3 regions of the Streptomyces odontomachicola genome follow, and region 3 is predicted to be linked to each of the others. Evidence: riboswitches for the same ligand, from Rfam matches in the RefSeq annotation. Region 3 holds a riboswitch; each other region holds the start of a gene.

Region 1 (5,566 bases), on a different contig from region 3:
TGCTCCAGCGTCTCGTCGAGTTTGTCCTCGTCAAGGCCCGGCGAGTCGAAGGGGTTGCGCCGCCTGCGGTGCGGCAGCGCGAGCAGGGCCGCCTGCCGCACGTCCTCCTCCAGGACGTCCGTGCGGCCCGCCCACGCGGCCAGGGTCGCGGCGGTGCGGGCCATCACGATGTCCGCGCGCATGCCGTCCACCTCGAACGCGGCGCAGGTCGCCGCGATCTGCCGGAGCGCCTTGTCGCCGAGCTTCACCCGCGGCAGCAGCTCACGCGCGGCCGCGATCCGTTCGCGCAGCTCCTGCTCGTCGCCGGCCCAGCGCGCCGCGTACCCCTCGGGGTCGTCGTCGTACGCCATCCGCCGCCGTACGACCTCGACGCGCTCGTCCGTGTCGCGGGACGCGGCGACCTCCACGGTCAGGCCGAACCGGTCGAGGAGCTGCGGGCGCAGCTCGCCCTCCTCCGGGTTCATGGTGCCGACCAGCAGGAAGCGCGCCGCGTGCCGCACCGAGACGCCCTCGCGCTCGATGTGCGAGACGCCCATGGCGGCCGCGTCCAGCAGCGAGTCGATGAGGAAGTCCTGGAGGAGGTTGACCTCGTCGACGTACAGGACACCGCGGTGCGCCTCGGCGAGCAGGCCGCTCTCGAACGCCTTCACGCCCTCGGACAGGGCGCGCTCCACGTCCAGCGAGCCGACGAGCCGGTCCTCGGAGGCGCCGACGGGCAGCTCCACGAGCCGCGCGTCCCTGCGCGCGCCGGGCGACTCCTCGTGCGGGCCGTCCGGGCACTGCGGGTCCGGGGCCGCCGGATCACAGGAGAACCGGCACCCGGGTACGACGTCGAGCTGCGGCAGCAGCGAGGCCAGCGACCGCACGGCGGTGCTCTTGGCCGTGCCCTTCTCGCCGCGCACGAGCACGCCGCCGATCGCGGGGTTGACGGCGTTCAGCAGCAGCCCGAGCTGCATGTCCCGCATCCCCACGAGTGCGGTGAACGGGTACGGCGTGCTCATGTGCGGTCCTCCCAAGTCCCGGCGGACGGCGCGTCCCCGGGCGGTACGTGTGCGAACTCGTGGTGCGGGCCGCCGCGTACGACGGCCCTGACCGTCCTGCCGTACGCGGCGGCCCCGTCTCGGTGCCCGCCCCCGTTCACGATGGCTCCCCGGCCCGCGCCGTCGCAGTCGTCGCCTTCGCCGCCGTTTCCGGTGCCACCGGTGTCTCCGGCGCCCCCGGCGGCACGAACGGCAGCCCCGCCGGCGGCCCCTGCTCGATCAGCCGCAGCAGCGCGCCGGTGTCGGCGTGCTCCTCGATCAGGTCGCCGAGCCGGTCGAGCTGCTCCTCGCGGAGCGCGCCGAAGCTGGTGTCCGGCGCCGGCAGGAAGCCGTGGCGGCCCGCCGCGTCCGCGACCCGACGCAGGAAGGCCCGGCGGAAGCCGTCCGACTCCAGCGAACCGTGCCAGTGGGTGCCCCACACCGCGCCGACCCGGCAGCCGTCCACGGCGCGGCCGTGCGCGTCCGCCATGAACGCGTCGTCGCCGCCCAGCACTTCGGCCACCCCGTGGTGGATCTCGTACCCCTCCACATGCCGGCCGAGAGCGGTGCCTGAGGGCCGCGCGAGGGTCTTCTCGCGCGCGAACCGCACCCGCACGGGCAGCAGTCCGAGCCCGTCCACGGTCCCGGCCTTCGACTCGACCTCGTCCTCGATGCGCTCGCCCAGTAGCTGGTAGCCGCCGCAGATGCCCAGCACCGGGCGCTCCTCGGCGGCGCGGCGTGCCAGCGCCTGCGCGAGGCCGCGCTCCCGCAGCCAGTGCAGCGCGCGCACCGTGCCGCGGGTGCCGGGCACCACCACGAGGTCGGCGTCGGCCAGCTCCTCGGGCCTGTCGGTGAAGCGGACGACCACGCCCGGCTCGGCGGCCAGCGCGTCCACGTCCGTGAAGTTGGACATCAGCGGCACCGGCAGCACCGCGACCCGCAGCACGTCGCTGCCGTGCGGGGGCGCCGCGCTGGACTCCCGTACGGTGCCGCGCAGCGACACCCGCAGGCCGTCCTCCTCGTCGATGCCGAGCCCGTGCTGATGCGGAAGCACGCCCAGCGTCTGCCGCCCGGTGAGGTCGCGGAGCTGCGCGAGCCCCGGCTCCAGCAGCGAGACGTCGCCGCGGAACTTGTTCACCAGATAGCCCGCCAGCAGCTCCTGGTCCCCGGCCGACATCAGCGCCGTCGTGCCGAAGAACTGGGCGAACACCCCGCCGCGGTCGATGTCCCCGACGACCACGACGGGGAGGCGTGCGGCCCGGGCCAGGCCCATGTTCACGATGTCGGTGCGCCGCAGGTTGATCTCGGCGGGGCTGCCCGCGCCCTCGCAGATCACCGCGTCGTGGGTGCCGCGCAGCTCCTCCAGGCACCCGTTGACGGTCTCGGCCAACTGCCCCTGCCGCCCGGCGTGGTAGCCGCGCGCACTCAGCTCGCCCACCGGCTTGCCCATCAGCACGACCTGGCTGGTGCGGTCGCCGCCTGGCTTGAGCAGCACGGGGTTCATCAGCGCGCTGGGCTCGGTGCGCGCCGCCGCGGCCTGCATCGCCTGGGCCCGGCCGATCTCGGCGCCGTCGAGTGTGACGAACGAGTTCAGCGACATGTTCTGCGCCTTGAACGGCGCCACCTTGAGGCCCTTGCGCGCCAGCCACCGGCAGATGCCCGCGGTGACCACGCTCTTGCCGGCGTCCGAGGTCGTCCCCGCGACCAGCAGCCCGCCTCCGGTACGGCTCGTGCTCACACCCTCCCCTTCCTGCGCCGCGCGGCCAGGTGCCCCGCGGCGGTGACGGCCAGCGCCAGCGCGCCGACGCGCCGCGAGAGCCGCACGGCCCGCGCGATGTCGCCGGAACGCACAGGGCGCCCGCCGGAGTTCAGCGCGGGACGGTGCTCGGTCCGGCCGCCGTACGAGAGCGTGCCCCCCAAGCGCACGCCCAGTGCCCCCGCGAACGAGGCTTCCACGGGGCCCGCGTTGGGGCTGGGGTGCCGGCCCGCGTCCGCGCGCCAGGCGCGCGCCGCGCCGCGCGGGTCGCCGCCGCCCGCCACCGCGAGCAGCGCCGTGAGCCGGGCGCCCGGCCACCCCGCGACGTCGTCCAGCCGCGCCGCCGCCCAGCCGAACTTCGCGTAACGGGGCGAACGGTGACCCACCATCGCGTCCAGCGTGTTCACGGCACGGAACCCCGCGAGCCCGGGCACACCGCCCAGCGCGCCCCACACCAGGGCGCCCACGACCGCGTCCGAGGTGTTCTCCGCGACCGACTCCACGACGGCTCGCGCGATGCCGTCGGCGTCCAGCGCCTGCGGGTCGCGGCCGCACAGATGGGGCAGCCGCTCGCGCGCGCCGTCCACGTCGCCGCGCTCCAGCGCCTCTCCGATGGCCTTCGCCTCTGCACACAGCGAGGCCCCGCCGACCACGGCCCAGACGGCGGCGGCGGTGAGGGCCGTACGGGGCACGGGCCGCGGCAGTACGCGGGTGAGCAGCGCGGCGGCGGCGACGGTCCCCCCTGCGCACAGCGCGGTGTGCGCGACACCCGCGGCGCGGCGGTCCTGGTAGAGAGCCCGCTCCAGCGCTCCGGCCGCGCGCCCGAACGCGGCGACGGGGTGGGCGCGGCGCGGGTCGCCGACGGCGAGGTCCAGCGCGTAGCCGAGGACGGCGCCGGTCACATGGGCGGCCGCCGTGCGATCCACACTCGGCATGCCGTCAGCGCGCGAAGACGCCACGTACGTGCCCTCGTACGCGCGGAAGATACGGATATGACGCTGTGCCAGGCATGGCGGTGTGTCCTCACTCAGGGTCCTCGCCCTGGCTCGACGTGTCCGGCGGCGAGAGTCTCCTGGCTCCCGGATCGGCGCTCGCTGCGGTGCCTGCGCACCAACCCCCTTGCCTTCCAGCCCGGTTCAGCACCTGGGCCGTGGCCTGTTGATGGGGGAGCGCTCCCCGGTGACAGTGGCGGGACCGCGCCGGATTCTCACCGGCTTCCTCTCCTGCCGCCGCTGGGCAACGTGAAGTCCACCATGCGGGGGAACCCCCGTCAACTTCGCCTTGACCTGGGACGTCGGACTGTGAGCGATACCACCGCGCGGAGTGCGGCGGTTCGGTGAGGGGGAGTGCGGCGGTTCTCCGCGGGGGAGTACGGAGGTCCCGTACGGCAGCAGAAATCCCCCGGGCGCCGGGCCCGGGGGAACGCTGCGACAAGCCGGCGGGCGCCTACTTGCCGCCCGCCGCGATGATCCAGATGCCGAACGCCACCGCGGCCGCGCACACCGCGAAGCACGCCACGGCGCCGGTCCGTGCGAGCGCCGGAGCGCCGCCGCCCTGCCCGCGCGGTGCGGAGGAGCCCACGATGCCGAGCGTGAAGACGCCCACGAGTCCGACCGTCGCCACCAGCGTGACGCCGAAGACCTCGCCGAGTGCGGCCCAGTCGATGTCCATAACCCTGCTTCTTTCTCTCTCGGCCGTCGCGGCCTCAGGAAACGCCGGCCGTGTGCTGCCTGGCCGGAGCGGCAGGACCCTCGGCCCCGACGCCGGCGACGGGCTTGTCCCCGTCCGCCGTCGCCGCCGCTGCAGCGGGCGGCGGGCTGACCGCGCGCACCGCGGCGGTCACCACGCCCTGCGGCTCCCCGGCGTCCTCGGCGGCGGGGGAGACCTGCGCGTCGTTGACGTTGGTGTGGTCGATCGGCTCGCGGCGCGCGGCCGCCCAGATGGCGAGGCAGATCGCCAGGGCCAGCACGCCGACCGTGACCACGCCCCAGGTGCCCTGCTTGGCCAGCAGCGCCGAACCACCGGCCACGAGGCCCGCGGCGGGCAGCGTGAGCGCCCAGCCCACGACCATCCGTCCGGCGGTCGACCAGCGCACCACGCCGCCCTTCTTGCCGAGCCCCGAGCCCATGATCGCGCCGGAGCAGACGTGGGTGGTGGAGAGCGAGAAGCCGATGTGCGAGGAGGCCAGGATGGTGGCCGCCGCACCGGTCTGCGCCGCGAAGCCCTGCGGCGGCTGGATGTCGGTGATGCCCTTGCCCATGGTGCGGATGATGCGCCAGCCGCCCAGGTAGGTGCCGAGCGCGATGGCCAGGCCCGCGGAGGCGATGACCCACAGCGGCGGATCGGCGTCCGGCGCCAGCGCGCCGCCCGCGATCAGTGCCAGGGTGATGACGCCCATGGTCTTCTGCGCGTCGTTGGTGCCGTGGGCCAGCGAGACCAGTCCCGCCGAGGTGATCTGACCGGCGCGGTAGCCCTTCGCGGTCTGCTCCTCGCCCGCCTTGTGCGCCAGCCGGTAGGTCAGCCGGGTCGCCAGCATCGCGGCGATGCCCGCGACCAGCGGGGCCGCTATGGCCGGGATGAGGACCTTCATGACGACGACGTCGCCGTTCACCGCGCCGAATCCGACGGAGGCGATGGTCGCGCCCATCAGGCCGCCCATCAGCGCGTGCGAGGAGCTGGAGGGCAGACCGGCGAGCCAGGTCAGCAGATTCCAGATGATGGCGCCGACGAGAGCGGCGAAGATGACTTCGGGCTTGATGCCCGATTCATTGTCAATGAGCCCCGAGGAGAT
Region 2 (5,566 bases), on a different contig from region 3:
CTGCCGATGCTGATGCTCTCCCGGCATTCGCTGGACACCTCGGGCGAACCGGTGGAGTGGGTGCGCTCGGTGTACCGCGGCGACCGCTACAAGTTCGTCGCCAACCTCAAGAGGCCCGCGATGTGACCGTGTTGAGCCCTTACGGGGTGTGGCGCGGGTCTCTCGCGTGCTCTACGGTCCGGATCGTCGTGAGTGAGTGATCCTTCGGGCCGAGAGGGGGCCGCCGGAGTGCCTACCGAGAGACCGCGTACCACCGCACAGCGCACCGTCGCACCACGTACCGTCGTCGTCTGGACCGCCGTCGCGCTCGTCGGCGCCTGCGCCTGGGCGGTGCTCGCGCTCGCCCGCGGCGAGGACGTCTCGGCCGCCTGGATGGTGGCCGCGGCGCTCGGCTCGTACGCCATCGCCTACCGCTTCTACGCGCGCTTCATCCAGACCCGCGTGCTCAAGGCGGACAGGAACCGGGCCACGCCCGCCGAACGGCTGAACAACGGCGTGGACTTCCATCCCACCGACCGGCGGGTGCTGTTCGGGCACCACTTCGCCGCGATCGCCGGCGCGGGACCGCTGGTGGGGCCCGTCCTGGCCGCGCAGATGGGCTATCTGCCCGGCACCATCTGGATCATCGCGGGCGTGATCTTCGCGGGCGCCGTGCAGGACATGGTGACCCTGTTCTTCTCGATGCGCAGGGACGGCAAGTCGCTGGGCCAGATGGCGCGCGAGGAGATCGGCCCGGTGGGCGGGGCGGCCGCGCTGCTCGCGGTGTTCGCCATCATGATCATCCTGCTCGCGGTGCTGGCCCTGGTCGTGGTGAACGCCCTCGCCGAGTCGCCCTGGGGCACCTTCTCCATCGCGATGACCATCCCGATCGCGCTCTTCATGGGCGTGTACCTGCGCGTGCTGCGCCCCGGACGGGTCAGCGAGGTGTCGCTGATCGGCGTCGCGCTGCTGCTCCTCGCGATCGTGGCGGGCAACTGGGTCGCCGAGTCCTCCTGGGCGGAGACCTTCACGCTGGAGCCGGGCACCCTGGTGGTCTGGATGCTGGTGTACGGCTTCATCGCCTCCGTACTCCCGGTCTGGATGCTGCTCGCGCCGCGCGACTACCTGTCCACCTTCATGAAGATCGGCACCATCTCGCTGCTGGCGGTCGGCGTGGTCGTCGCGCTGCCCGGCATGAAGATGGACGCGGTCACCGACTTCGCCACCAAGGGCACGGGACCGGTCTTCGCGGGCTCGCTCTTCCCCTTCGTCTTCATCACCATCGCGTGCGGCGCGCTCTCCGGGTTCCACTCGCTGATCGCCTCGGGCACCACCCCGAAGATGATCCAGAAGGAGACCCAGATCCGGATGATCGGGTACGGGGCGATGCTGATGGAGTCCTTCGTCGCCGTGATGGCGCTGGTCGCGGCCAGCATCATCGACCCGGGCCTGTACTTCGCGATGAACGCTCCGGCGGGCGTGATCGGCGACTCCGTGCAGTCGGCGTCCCAGGCGGTCGCGGGCTTCGGCTATCACATCTCGCCCGACCAACTGGCCGCCGCTGCCAAGGCCGTCGAGGAACACTCGCTGCTCTCGCGCACGGGCGGGGCGCCCACGCTGGCGGTCGGCGTGTCCGAGATCTTCTCCCAGGCGTTCGGCGGCGCCGGGATGAAGGCGTTCTGGTACCACTTCGCGATCATGTTCGAGGCGCTGTTCATCCTCACCGCGCTGGACGCGGGGACCCGGGTGGGGCGCTTCATGCTGCAGGACACGCTCGGCAACGTGATCCCGAAGTTCCGCAACGTGAGCTGGCAGCCCGGGATCTGGCTGACCAGCGGCGTCGTGGTGGCCCTGTGGGGCTACTTCCTGTGGGTCGGCGTGCACGAGCCGCTGGGCGGGATCAACCAGCTCTTCCCCCTGTTCGGCATCGCGAACCAGCTCCTCGCCGCGGTCGCGCTGGCCGTCGCCACCACGCTGCTGATCAAGTCGGGGCGGCTCAAGTGGGCCTGGGTGACCGGGATTCCGCTGGTCTGGGACGCGGTGGTCACGCTGACCGCGAGCTGGCAGAAGGTGTTCTCCTCCGATCCGAAGGTGGGCTTCTTCCAGCAGCGTTCGGACACCCAGGCGGCCATCGCGCAGAACAAGGTGCTCCCGCCCGCCAAGACCATGGACGACATGCACACCATCGTCACCAACACCACGGTGGACGGCGTGCTGTCGGCCCTCTTCGCGCTGCTGGTCGTGGTGGTCCTGGCGGACGCGGCCCGCACGTGTGTGAAGTCGCTGCGGCTGCAACGGGCGGGCATCCCCTCCGAGTTGCAGGAGGCGCCGTACGAGGAGTCGCGGATCACCGCGCCCGACGGGCTGATCTCCACCAAGGAGGAGAGGGCGGAGCTGGCGGCTGCGCAGCGGGAGTGAGCGAGCGTGCGTGGCTGCTCGCGCGTGACCGCTGACGCGGTGACCTGCGCATGAGACCCCAAGTGCCCCACTGGCGGCCGCCGTTCGCGGCGATTGTCAGTGGGGGGCTTCATGCTTGCTCCCATGGACATCACCATCAGGAGCGCGCGTCCGGAGGAGCTGGACGAGATCGGCGAGCTGACCGCCGGGGCCTACGCGTCGGACGGCCTGCTCGACCCCGGCGACCCCTATCTGGACACGCTGCGGGACGCGCGGTCGCGGGAGGGCGCGGGCGAGATGCTGGTCGCCGTCCCGCGCGAGGGCGGCCCCGTGCTGGGCAGCGTGGTCTTCGTCCCGCACGGCACGCGGCTGGCGGAGATATCCGCGCCCGACGAGGCGGAGTTCAGGATGCTCGCCGTGCGCTCCGAGGGACGCGGCCGCGGCACCGGCGAGGCACTGGTCCGCGCCTGCATGGACCGCGCGCGGCTGCTGGGGGTGCGGCGCCTGGTGCTGTCCACGGGCGAGCGGATGAGGGCGGGCCACCGGCTGTACGAGCGGCTGGGCTTCACCCGCACCCCCGAGCGCGACTGGAGCCCGGTGCCGGACGTGAGGCTGATGACGTACGCACTGGAGCTGTAGCCGGAGCGGGAGCCGGAGCCGGAGTTGAAGCCGTCGCCGGAGCTGTGGCCGGAGCCGTGTCCCCGGGCCGCACAGGCGTGGCCCGCGGAAAGATCGCTTGACCCGCGACACAAGATATGGGGTGGGCCGCACAAGCCAACACAACATGTATGCTCGTGTTCGCTGTCGCCGCAGGGGAATCCGGTGCGAATCCGGAACTGTCCCGCAACGGTGAGCGTGGGCCCCTCATGCCCGTATGAGGGCCGGCCCGCGCGAGTCCGAGTGCCTGCCGGCAGTGGGAAATGTCGTCCGGGCTTCGTGGGTTGGGCCGGTGGACGTCGTGGGGTGTGCCCCGTTGTGCCCTGCCCTGGTGGCACCGCACGCCCCCGCGGCCTCGTGCACCACCCGTCGCGGCCCCCGCCACGCGAGGGAGAGCACGTCCGTGACCATCGCACCAGCAGCACCCGCCGCATCCTCCGGCGCGGCCGGTCCTTGTGACAAGGAGCCCGGCTCAGACCCCGGGCGCCCCGAGGAACGCCTGCTGCGCACGCTCGGAGAGCTGACCGAGGGCCTGCCCGCCACCGACCCCGAGCGGATCGCCGCCGCCGTGCGCCGCGGGCGGCAACCCGGCGCGGACTACGCCGAGTTGCACGGCCTCGCCACCGAGACGGCCGCTGGCCTGACCGCAGAGGAGCCGGAGTATTCGCGGCTCGCCGCGCGGCTGCTGACCCTCTCGGTGCGGGAGGAGGCGGCCTCGCAGGGCGCGGACTCCTTCTCCGCCTCGGTCGCCGCCGGGCACGGCGAGGGGCTGATCGCGGACGGGACGGCCCGCTTCGTGCGGCTGCACGCCGAGCGGCTCGACGCGCTGGTGGAGCGGGCGGTGGCGGACGGCGCGGACGACAGGTTCGGCTACTTCGGCCTGCGTACGCTGCACTCCCGCTATCTGCTGCGGCACCCCACCACCCGCAAGGTCATCGAGACGCCGCAGCACTTCCTGCTGCGGGTGGCCTGCGGTCTGGCCGAGGACGACTCCGAGCGCGCCCTCGACGACGTGGCCGAGCTGTACGGGCTGACCAGCTCGCTCTCGTACCTGCCCTCGTCGCCCACGCTGTTCAACTCCGGCACCCGGCACCCGCAGATGTCCTCCTGCTATCTGCTGGACTCCCCGCTGGACGAGCTGGACTCGATCTACGAGCGGTATCACCAGGTCGCGCGGCTCTCGAAGCACGCGGGCGGCATCGGGCTGCCGTTCTCCCGCATCCGCGCCCGCGGTTCGCTGATCCGCGGCACCAACGGGCACTCCAACGGGATCGTGCCGTTCCTGCGCACCCTCGACTCCTCGGTGGCCGCGGTCAACCAGGGCGGCCGGCGCAAGGGCGCGGCCTGCGTCTACCTGGAGCCCTGGCACGCGGACGTCGAGGAGTTCCTGGAGCTGCGGGACAACACCGGCGAGGACGCCCGGCGCACCCACAACCTCAACATCGCGCACTGGATCCCGGACGAGTTCATGCGCCGTGTGGAGGCCGATGCGGAATGGTCGCTGTTCTCCCCCGCTGACGCGCCGGAGCTGGTGGACCTGTGGGGTGAGGAGTTCGACGCGGCGTACCGGAAGGCGGAGGCCGAGGAGCGGTACGTACGCCGCGTCCCCGCGCGGCAGTTGTACTCGCGGATGATGCGCACCCTCGCGCAGACCGGCAACGGCTGGATGACCTTCAAGGACGCCTCCAACCGCACGGCCAACCAGACCGCCGAGCCGGGCAGTGTGGTGCACTCCTCGAACCTGTGCACCGAGATCCTGGAGGTCACCGACGACTCCGAGACCGCCGTGTGCAACCTCGGCTCGGTCAATCTCGCCGCGCACCTGGACGAGGACGGCGAGCTGGACTGGGAGCGCCTGGACGCGACCGTGCGCACCGCGGTGGCCTTCCTGGACCGCGTGGTGGACATCAACTTCTATCCCACGGGCCAGGCCGGAGCCTCCAACTCCCGCTGGCGGCCGGTCGGTCTGGGCCTGATGGGGCTGCAGGACGTGTTCTTCCGGCGGCGGCTCGCCTTCGACTCGGCCGAGGCCCGCGAGCTGTCCACGCGGATCTCCGAGCGCATCATGCTCGCCGCCTACGAGGCGTCGGCCGATCTCGCCGAGCGGCACGGCCCGCTGCCCGCGTGGGAGCACACCCGCACCGCGCGCGGCGTCCTGCACCCCGACCACTACGCGGACGCGGCGCCGCACTGGCCGGAGCGCTGGGAGGCGCTGCGCGCGCGCATCGCTCAGACGGGCATGCGCAACGCGCTGCTGCTCGCCATCGCGCCGACGGCCACCATCGCGTCCATCGCGGGCGTGTACGAGTGCATCGAGCCGCAGGTGTCCAACCTCTTCAAACGCGAGACCCTCAGCGGTGAGTTCCTCCAGGTCAACGCGTACCTGGTGGAGGAGCTGAAGCGGCACGGGCTGTGGGACGGCCAGGCGCTGGAGGCCCTGCGGGACGCCAACGGCTCGGTGCAGGACCTGGAGTGGGTCCCCGAGGAGGTGCGCGCGCTGTACCGCACCGCGTGGGAGCTCCCGCAGCGCGCC
Region 3 (5,566 bases):
CTCGCTCCGATCGTCGCCGACGCGGAGGCCGGCTTCGGCGGGCCGCTCAACGCCTTCGAGCTGACCAAGGCGATGATCGCGGCGGGCGCCGCGGGCATCCACTACGAGGACCAGCTCGCCTCCGAGAAGAAGTGCGGGCACCTGGGCGGCAAGGTGCTCGTGCCCACCTCGCAGCACGTGCGCACGCTCAACGCCGCGCGGCTGGCCGCCGACATCTCGGACGTGTCCACGGTCATCGTGGCCCGCACCGACGCGCTCGCCGCCAACCTGCTGACCAGCGACGTCGACGAGCGCGACGCCCGCTTCTGCACCGGCGAGCGCACGGCGGAGGGCTTCTACCGCGTACAGCCCGGCATGGCGCCGGTGATCGCGCGCGGCCTCGCCTACGCCCCGTACGCCGACCTGCTGTGGATGGAGACCGGCACGCCGGACCTGGACCAGGCGCGGGAGTTCGCGGAGGCGATCCACGCGCAGTACCCGGACCAGATGCTGGCCTACAACTGCTCGCCCTCCTTCAACTGGCGCGCGGCGCTGGACGACGACCAGATCGCCAAGTTCCAGCGGGAGCTGGCGGCGATGGGATACCGCTTCCAGTTCATCACCCTGGCCGGCTTCCACTCCCTCAACCACGGCATGTTCGATCTGGCCAAGGGCTACGCGGAGTCCGGCATGACGGCCTATGTGGACCTCCAGGAGAAGGAGTTCGCCGCGCAGAAGGAGGGCTTCACCGCCGTGAAGCACCAGCGCGAGGTCGGCACCGGTTACTTCGACGCCGTCTCCAACGCCCTCAACCCGGACTCGGCCACGACCGCGATGAGCGGGTCGACCGAGGAGCAGCAGTTCCGCTGAGGCGGCCGCGCGGCGCGCGCCGCCGGTGACCCGGGCCGCCTCCCCGCGCCCGGCACCGGCGGCCGCCGCCCGCCCCCTCTCCCCCACCTCTCCGCGTTCCACGGCCTCTTGAAGCGAGGGAGCCCCGCATGCCGTCCACCACGCTCACCCGTCCCGTCGAGGTGCTCGCCCCGCACGGGGACCGGCACGACGAGATCCTCACCCCGGAGGCGCTGGCCTTCCTCGGGCGCCTGCACGCCGCGTTCGAGGACCGGCGCCGTGCGCTGCTCACCGAGCGGCGCCGCCGCGCGCTGCGGCTGGCATCCGGCGAACCGCTGGACTTCTCGGTGGCCACCGCCGGCATCCGCGAGGACCCGCACTGGCGCGTGGCCCCGCCGGCCCCCGGGCTCACCGACCGCCGCGTGGAGATCTTCGGACAGCCGACCCGCGAGGCGGCGGCCCGCGCCCTCGCCTCCGGCGCCCAGGTCTGGATGGCCGACTTCGAGGACGCCACCTCCCCGACCTGGGAGAACGTCATCGGCGGGCAGGTGGTGCTGCGCGATCTCGCGGTGTACGGGGCCGAGCTGCCGCCGAACCAAGCCGGGCTTCCGGCGTACGGGGCCGGGTCCGGCGATCGCGGGGACGCCGCCGCGCAGGTGCCGCCCACAACGGTCGTCCGTCCGCGTGGCTGGCATCTCACCGAGGAGCATCTGCGCATCGACGGCCGCGCGCTGTCGGCCGCGCTGGTGGACTTCGGCCTGTACTTCTTCCACTGCGCCCAGCACCGGATCGACGCCGGTTCAGGCCCGTACTTCTACCTCCCCAAGCTGGAGAACCACTACGAGGCCCGGCTCTGGAACGACGTGTTCGTGCTGGCCCAGGACCTGCTGGGCATCCCGCGCGGCACGGTGCGGGCCACGGTGCTGATCGAGACGATCACGGCGGCCTTCGAGATGGAGGAGATCCTGCACGAACTCCGCGAGCACAGCGCGGGGTTGAACGCCGGGCGCTGGGACTACCTCTTCAGCCTCGTGAAGAACTTCGCGCACCGCCCCGACTACCTCCTGCCCGACCGCAGTCGGCTCACCATGACGGCGCCGTTCATGCGCGCCTACACCGACCTGCTGGTGCGCACCTGCCACAAGCGCGGCGCCCACGCCCTCGGCGGGCTCGCCGCCCAGCTCCCCGCATCCGGCCCCGGCGCCGAACCTCACGCGCGGGAGGCGGCCCTCGCCGCGGTGCGGCTGGACAAGGAGCGCGAGGCCGAGGACGGCTTCGACGGATCGGCGGTCGTGGACCCCGCGCTGGTGCCCACATGCCGCGCGGTGTTCGACGGCGCGCTCGCCGGGCGCCCGCACCAGATCGAGCGCACCCGCGATGACGTGCACATCACCGCACGGGACCTGCTCGCCGTACGCCGTACGGCCGGGCCGCCCACCGAGGAGGGCATCCGCGCGGACATCGCCGTGGCGCTGCGCTACATCGACGCCTGGCTGCGTGGCAGCGGAGAGGTCCCCTTGGAGGGCGAGGCCGCCGACGCCTCCACCGCCGAGATCGCCCGCTGCCATCTGTGGCAGTGGCTGCGGCACGGCGCCACCGACCCCGCGACCGTCCACGCGCTGCTGGACCGCGAGTGCGCCGCGCTGGCGAAGGAGGACCCCGGCGCACTGACCCTGGAGGCGCGCTCCGTGCTCGAACGCGCCGCGCTCTCCCGCGAGTTGCCCGCCTACTTCACGACCGAGGCGTACGCGGAGCACCTGGTGCGCGCCACGGAGGGAGCCGCATGAGCCCCGGTCCGGGCCCCGTGCCGAACCCCCGTTTCCGGCGGATCGGCGTCGTGGGCGGCGGGCGGATGGGCGCCGGCATCGCCGAGGTGTGCGCACGCGCGGGCCTGGACACCGTGGTGTGCGAGGCCGACGCGACCGCCGCGAGGGGAGCCGCAGAGCGGGTCGCGGAGTCGCTGGAACGGGCCGTCCAGCGCGGCAAGCTCGACCGCATCTCGGCCGAGGACGCGCAGGCCCGGCTGGTGTTCACCGGAGACCTGGAGGACCTGGCCGACCGGCAGCTCGTCGTCGAGGCCGTGGTGGAGAACGCGGAGGCCAAGGCCGAGGTCTTCACCCTCCTCGACAAGATCGTGGAGGACCCCGAGGCGGTGCTGGCCACCAACACCTCCTCGATCCCCGTGATGCGCCTGGGCATGGCGACGCGGCGCGCCGACCGCGTGCTGGGCCTGCACTTCTTCAACCCGGTGCCGGTGCTGCCCCTGGTCGAGGTCGTGACCTCGCTGCACACGTCACCCGAAACGGCGCGCGCCGCCGCGGAGTTCGCCACGGAGACGCTGGGCAAGACCGTGGTGCGCTCGAAGGACCGGGCGGGCTTCGTGGTCAACGCACTGCTCGTTCCGTACCTGCTCTCCGCCGTGCGCATGGCGGAATCCGGCTTCGCCACGGCAGCCGACGTGGACGCGGGCATGCGCCTGGGATGCGCGCATCCGATGGGGCCGCTGGAGCTGGCCGACCTGATCGGCCTGGACACCGTGGCCTCCATCGCCGCCTCGCTGTACGAGGAGTTCAAGGAGCCCCTGTACGCCGCTCCGCCGCTGCTCAGCCGCATGGTCGAGGCGGGGCTGCTGGGCCGCAAGAGCGGCCGGGGGTTCCACGTGTACGACCAGGGGTGAGGGTCCCTGGTGCTGTCGCCCGCGCCTCTGAGGGGTGAGCGCGGGCGGCGCGGGCCGGGCGCGACAACGGGCGTGCCCGGCCCGGGACTTACCGCTCAGCGGCGGCGGTCTTGAGCGAACCGCGGCGCCCTGCGGCGCCCGCCGATGATCACGGTGCCCTGTTCAGGGGCGGGGTGATCCGTTTAGGCTGGCAGTGCAGCTGGTTCGCCCCACCCGCCAGGTGGGAGGCGTCGTAAGAGGGAACCCGGTGTGACTCCGGGACTGCCCCGCAGCGGTGAGTGGGAACGACCGCCGTCATGAGCACTGGCCCGCAAGGGCCGGGAAGCGACGGCCAGTAGGAGCCCGCCGGAGCATGAGTTTCCGGCAGGCGCGCCCACGAGTCCGAAGACCTGCCCGTTGCCCGCACGCGCCCTGTCGTGTGCGGATCCCGGTGACCTCGAGGGCAGGTCGGAGGGCGCTTCCGGACGGTGTCGACACCGTTTCCCGGAAGCAGGCAAGGACGGTGGGCGCAGGCCGCGCGCCCGGTTCCCGTCCTCCTGCCGTCGCCTTCGCGTCCTCGTCCCGATCCGGGATGTCCGAGGAGAGATCTCGCGAAGGAGAGTTCCGTGACAGCCAAGTCCGCAGCCGCGGCAGCACGGGCCACCGTGTACGGCTACCCCCGCCAGGGCCCCAACAGGGAGCTCAAGAAGGCGATCGAGGGCTACTGGAAGGGCCGCGTCACCGCAGACGCCCTCCGGCAGACCGCGCAGGACCTGCGCAAGGCCAACTGGCAGCAGCTCGCAGGCGCCGGCATCCACGAGGTGCCGACCGGCGACTTCTCGTACTACGACCACGTGCTGGACACCAGTGTGATGGTCGGTGCCATTCCGGAACGCCACCGCGCGGCCGTCGAGGCCGACGCGCTGGACGGCTTCTTCGCCATGGCCCGCGGCACCCAGGACGTGGCGCCGCTGGAGATGACCAAGTGGTTCGACACCAACTACCACTACCTGGTCCCGGAGCTGGGCCCCGACACGGCCTTCTCCGCCAACCCGGTCAAGCAGCTCGCCGAGCTCAAGGAGGCGCTGGCGCTGGGGCTCACCCCGCGGCCGGTGCTCGTGGGCCCGGTCACCTACCTGCTGCTGGCCAAGCCCGCCCCGGGCGTGAACCCCGGCTTCGAGCCGCTGTCCCTGCTGGACAAGCTGCTGCCGGTGTACTCGCAGATCCTGGGTGAGCTGCGCGCGGCCGGCGCCGAGTGGGTGCAGATCGACGAGCCCGCGCTGGTGCAGGACCGCAGCAAGGCCGAGCTGGAGGCCGCCTCCCGCGCCTACGACCTGCTGGGCAAGCTGGCCGACCGGCCCAAGCTGCTGGTCGCCTCGTACTTCGACCGGCTCGGCGAGGCGCTGCCCGTGCTCGCCAAGAGCCCCGTGGACGGCCTCGCGGTGGACTTCACCGAGGCCGCTGCCGCCAACGCCGAGGACCTGCGCAAGCTGGGCGGGCTCTCCGGCAAGCGCCTGGTGGCGGGGGTGGTCAACGGGCGCAACATCTGGATCAACGATCTGGAGAAGTCGCTCACCACCCTCAACTCCCTGACCGGGCTGGCCGACCGGGTGGACGTGGCGGCCTCCTGCTCGCTGCTGCACGTCCCGCTCGACGCGCAGGCCGAGGGCGACATCGACCCCGAGGTGCTGCGCTGGCTGGCCTTCGCGCGGCAGAAGACGACCGAGATCGTCACCCTGACGCAGGCGCTGAACGAGGGAGCCGACAAGGCCGCCGAGGCGCTGTCGGCCAACCGCCGCGACCTGGAGTCCCGCCGGGCCTCCTCGATCACCCACAACCCCGCCGTGCGCGAGCGCGCGAACGCGGTGACCGCGGCCGACACGCGCCGCTCGCAGCCCTACGCCGAGCGCACCAAGGCGCAGCGCGAGCACCTGGGCCTGCCGCTCCTGCCGACCACCACGATCGGTTCCTTCCCGCAGACAGCCGAACTGCGCACGGCCCGCGCCGACCTGCGCAAGGGGAGGATCGACGCGGCGGCGTACGAGGAGCGGATCAAGACCGAGATCCGCGAGGTGCTGTCCT

The links. A riboswitch is a leader RNA that binds a small molecule or an ion and turns the genes downstream of it on or off. The one in region 3 is predicted to bind cobalamin.
Region 1: linked by a shared signal. The riboswitch ahead of ABEE00_RS32575 (cobalamin biosynthesis protein) and the one ahead of metE (5-methyltetrahydropteroyltriglutamate--homocysteine S-methyltransferase) in region 3 are both predicted to bind cobalamin.
Region 2: linked by a shared signal. The riboswitch ahead of ABEE00_RS30360 (ribonucleoside-diphosphate reductase subunit alpha) and the one ahead of metE (5-methyltetrahydropteroyltriglutamate--homocysteine S-methyltransferase) in region 3 are both predicted to bind cobalamin.

The regions. Positions count from the first base shown of each region.
Region 1 is NZ_JBCFOK010000024.1:49,810-55,375, forward strand. It holds gene ABEE00_RS32565 (putative cobaltochelatase) at 1-1,001, opposite strand, end outside; gene ABEE00_RS32570 (cobyric acid synthase) at 1,138-2,757, opposite strand; gene ABEE00_RS32575 (cobalamin biosynthesis protein) at 2,754-3,710, opposite strand; cobalamin riboswitch at 3,841-3,996, opposite strand; gene ABEE00_RS32580 (hypothetical protein) at 4,222-4,446, opposite strand; gene ABEE00_RS32585 (inorganic phosphate transporter) at 4,481-5,566, opposite strand, start outside.
Region 2 is NZ_JBCFOK010000020.1:23,067-28,632, reverse strand. It holds gene ABEE00_RS30375 (GntR family transcriptional regulator) at 1-126, shown strand, start outside; gene ABEE00_RS30370 (carbon starvation CstA family protein) at 229-2,397, shown strand; gene ABEE00_RS30365 (GNAT family N-acetyltransferase) at 2,521-3,015, shown strand; cobalamin riboswitch at 3,165-3,302, shown strand; gene ABEE00_RS30360 (ribonucleoside-diphosphate reductase subunit alpha) at 3,437-5,566, shown strand, end outside.
Region 3 is NZ_JBCFOK010000002.1:439,064-444,629, reverse strand. It holds gene aceA (isocitrate lyase) at 1-849, shown strand, start outside; gene aceB (malate synthase A) at 978-2,615, shown strand; gene ABEE00_RS04770 (3-hydroxybutyryl-CoA dehydrogenase) at 2,612-3,505, shown strand; cobalamin riboswitch at 3,689-3,916, shown strand; gene metE (5-methyltetrahydropteroyltriglutamate--homocysteine S-methyltransferase) at 4,111-5,566, shown strand, end outside.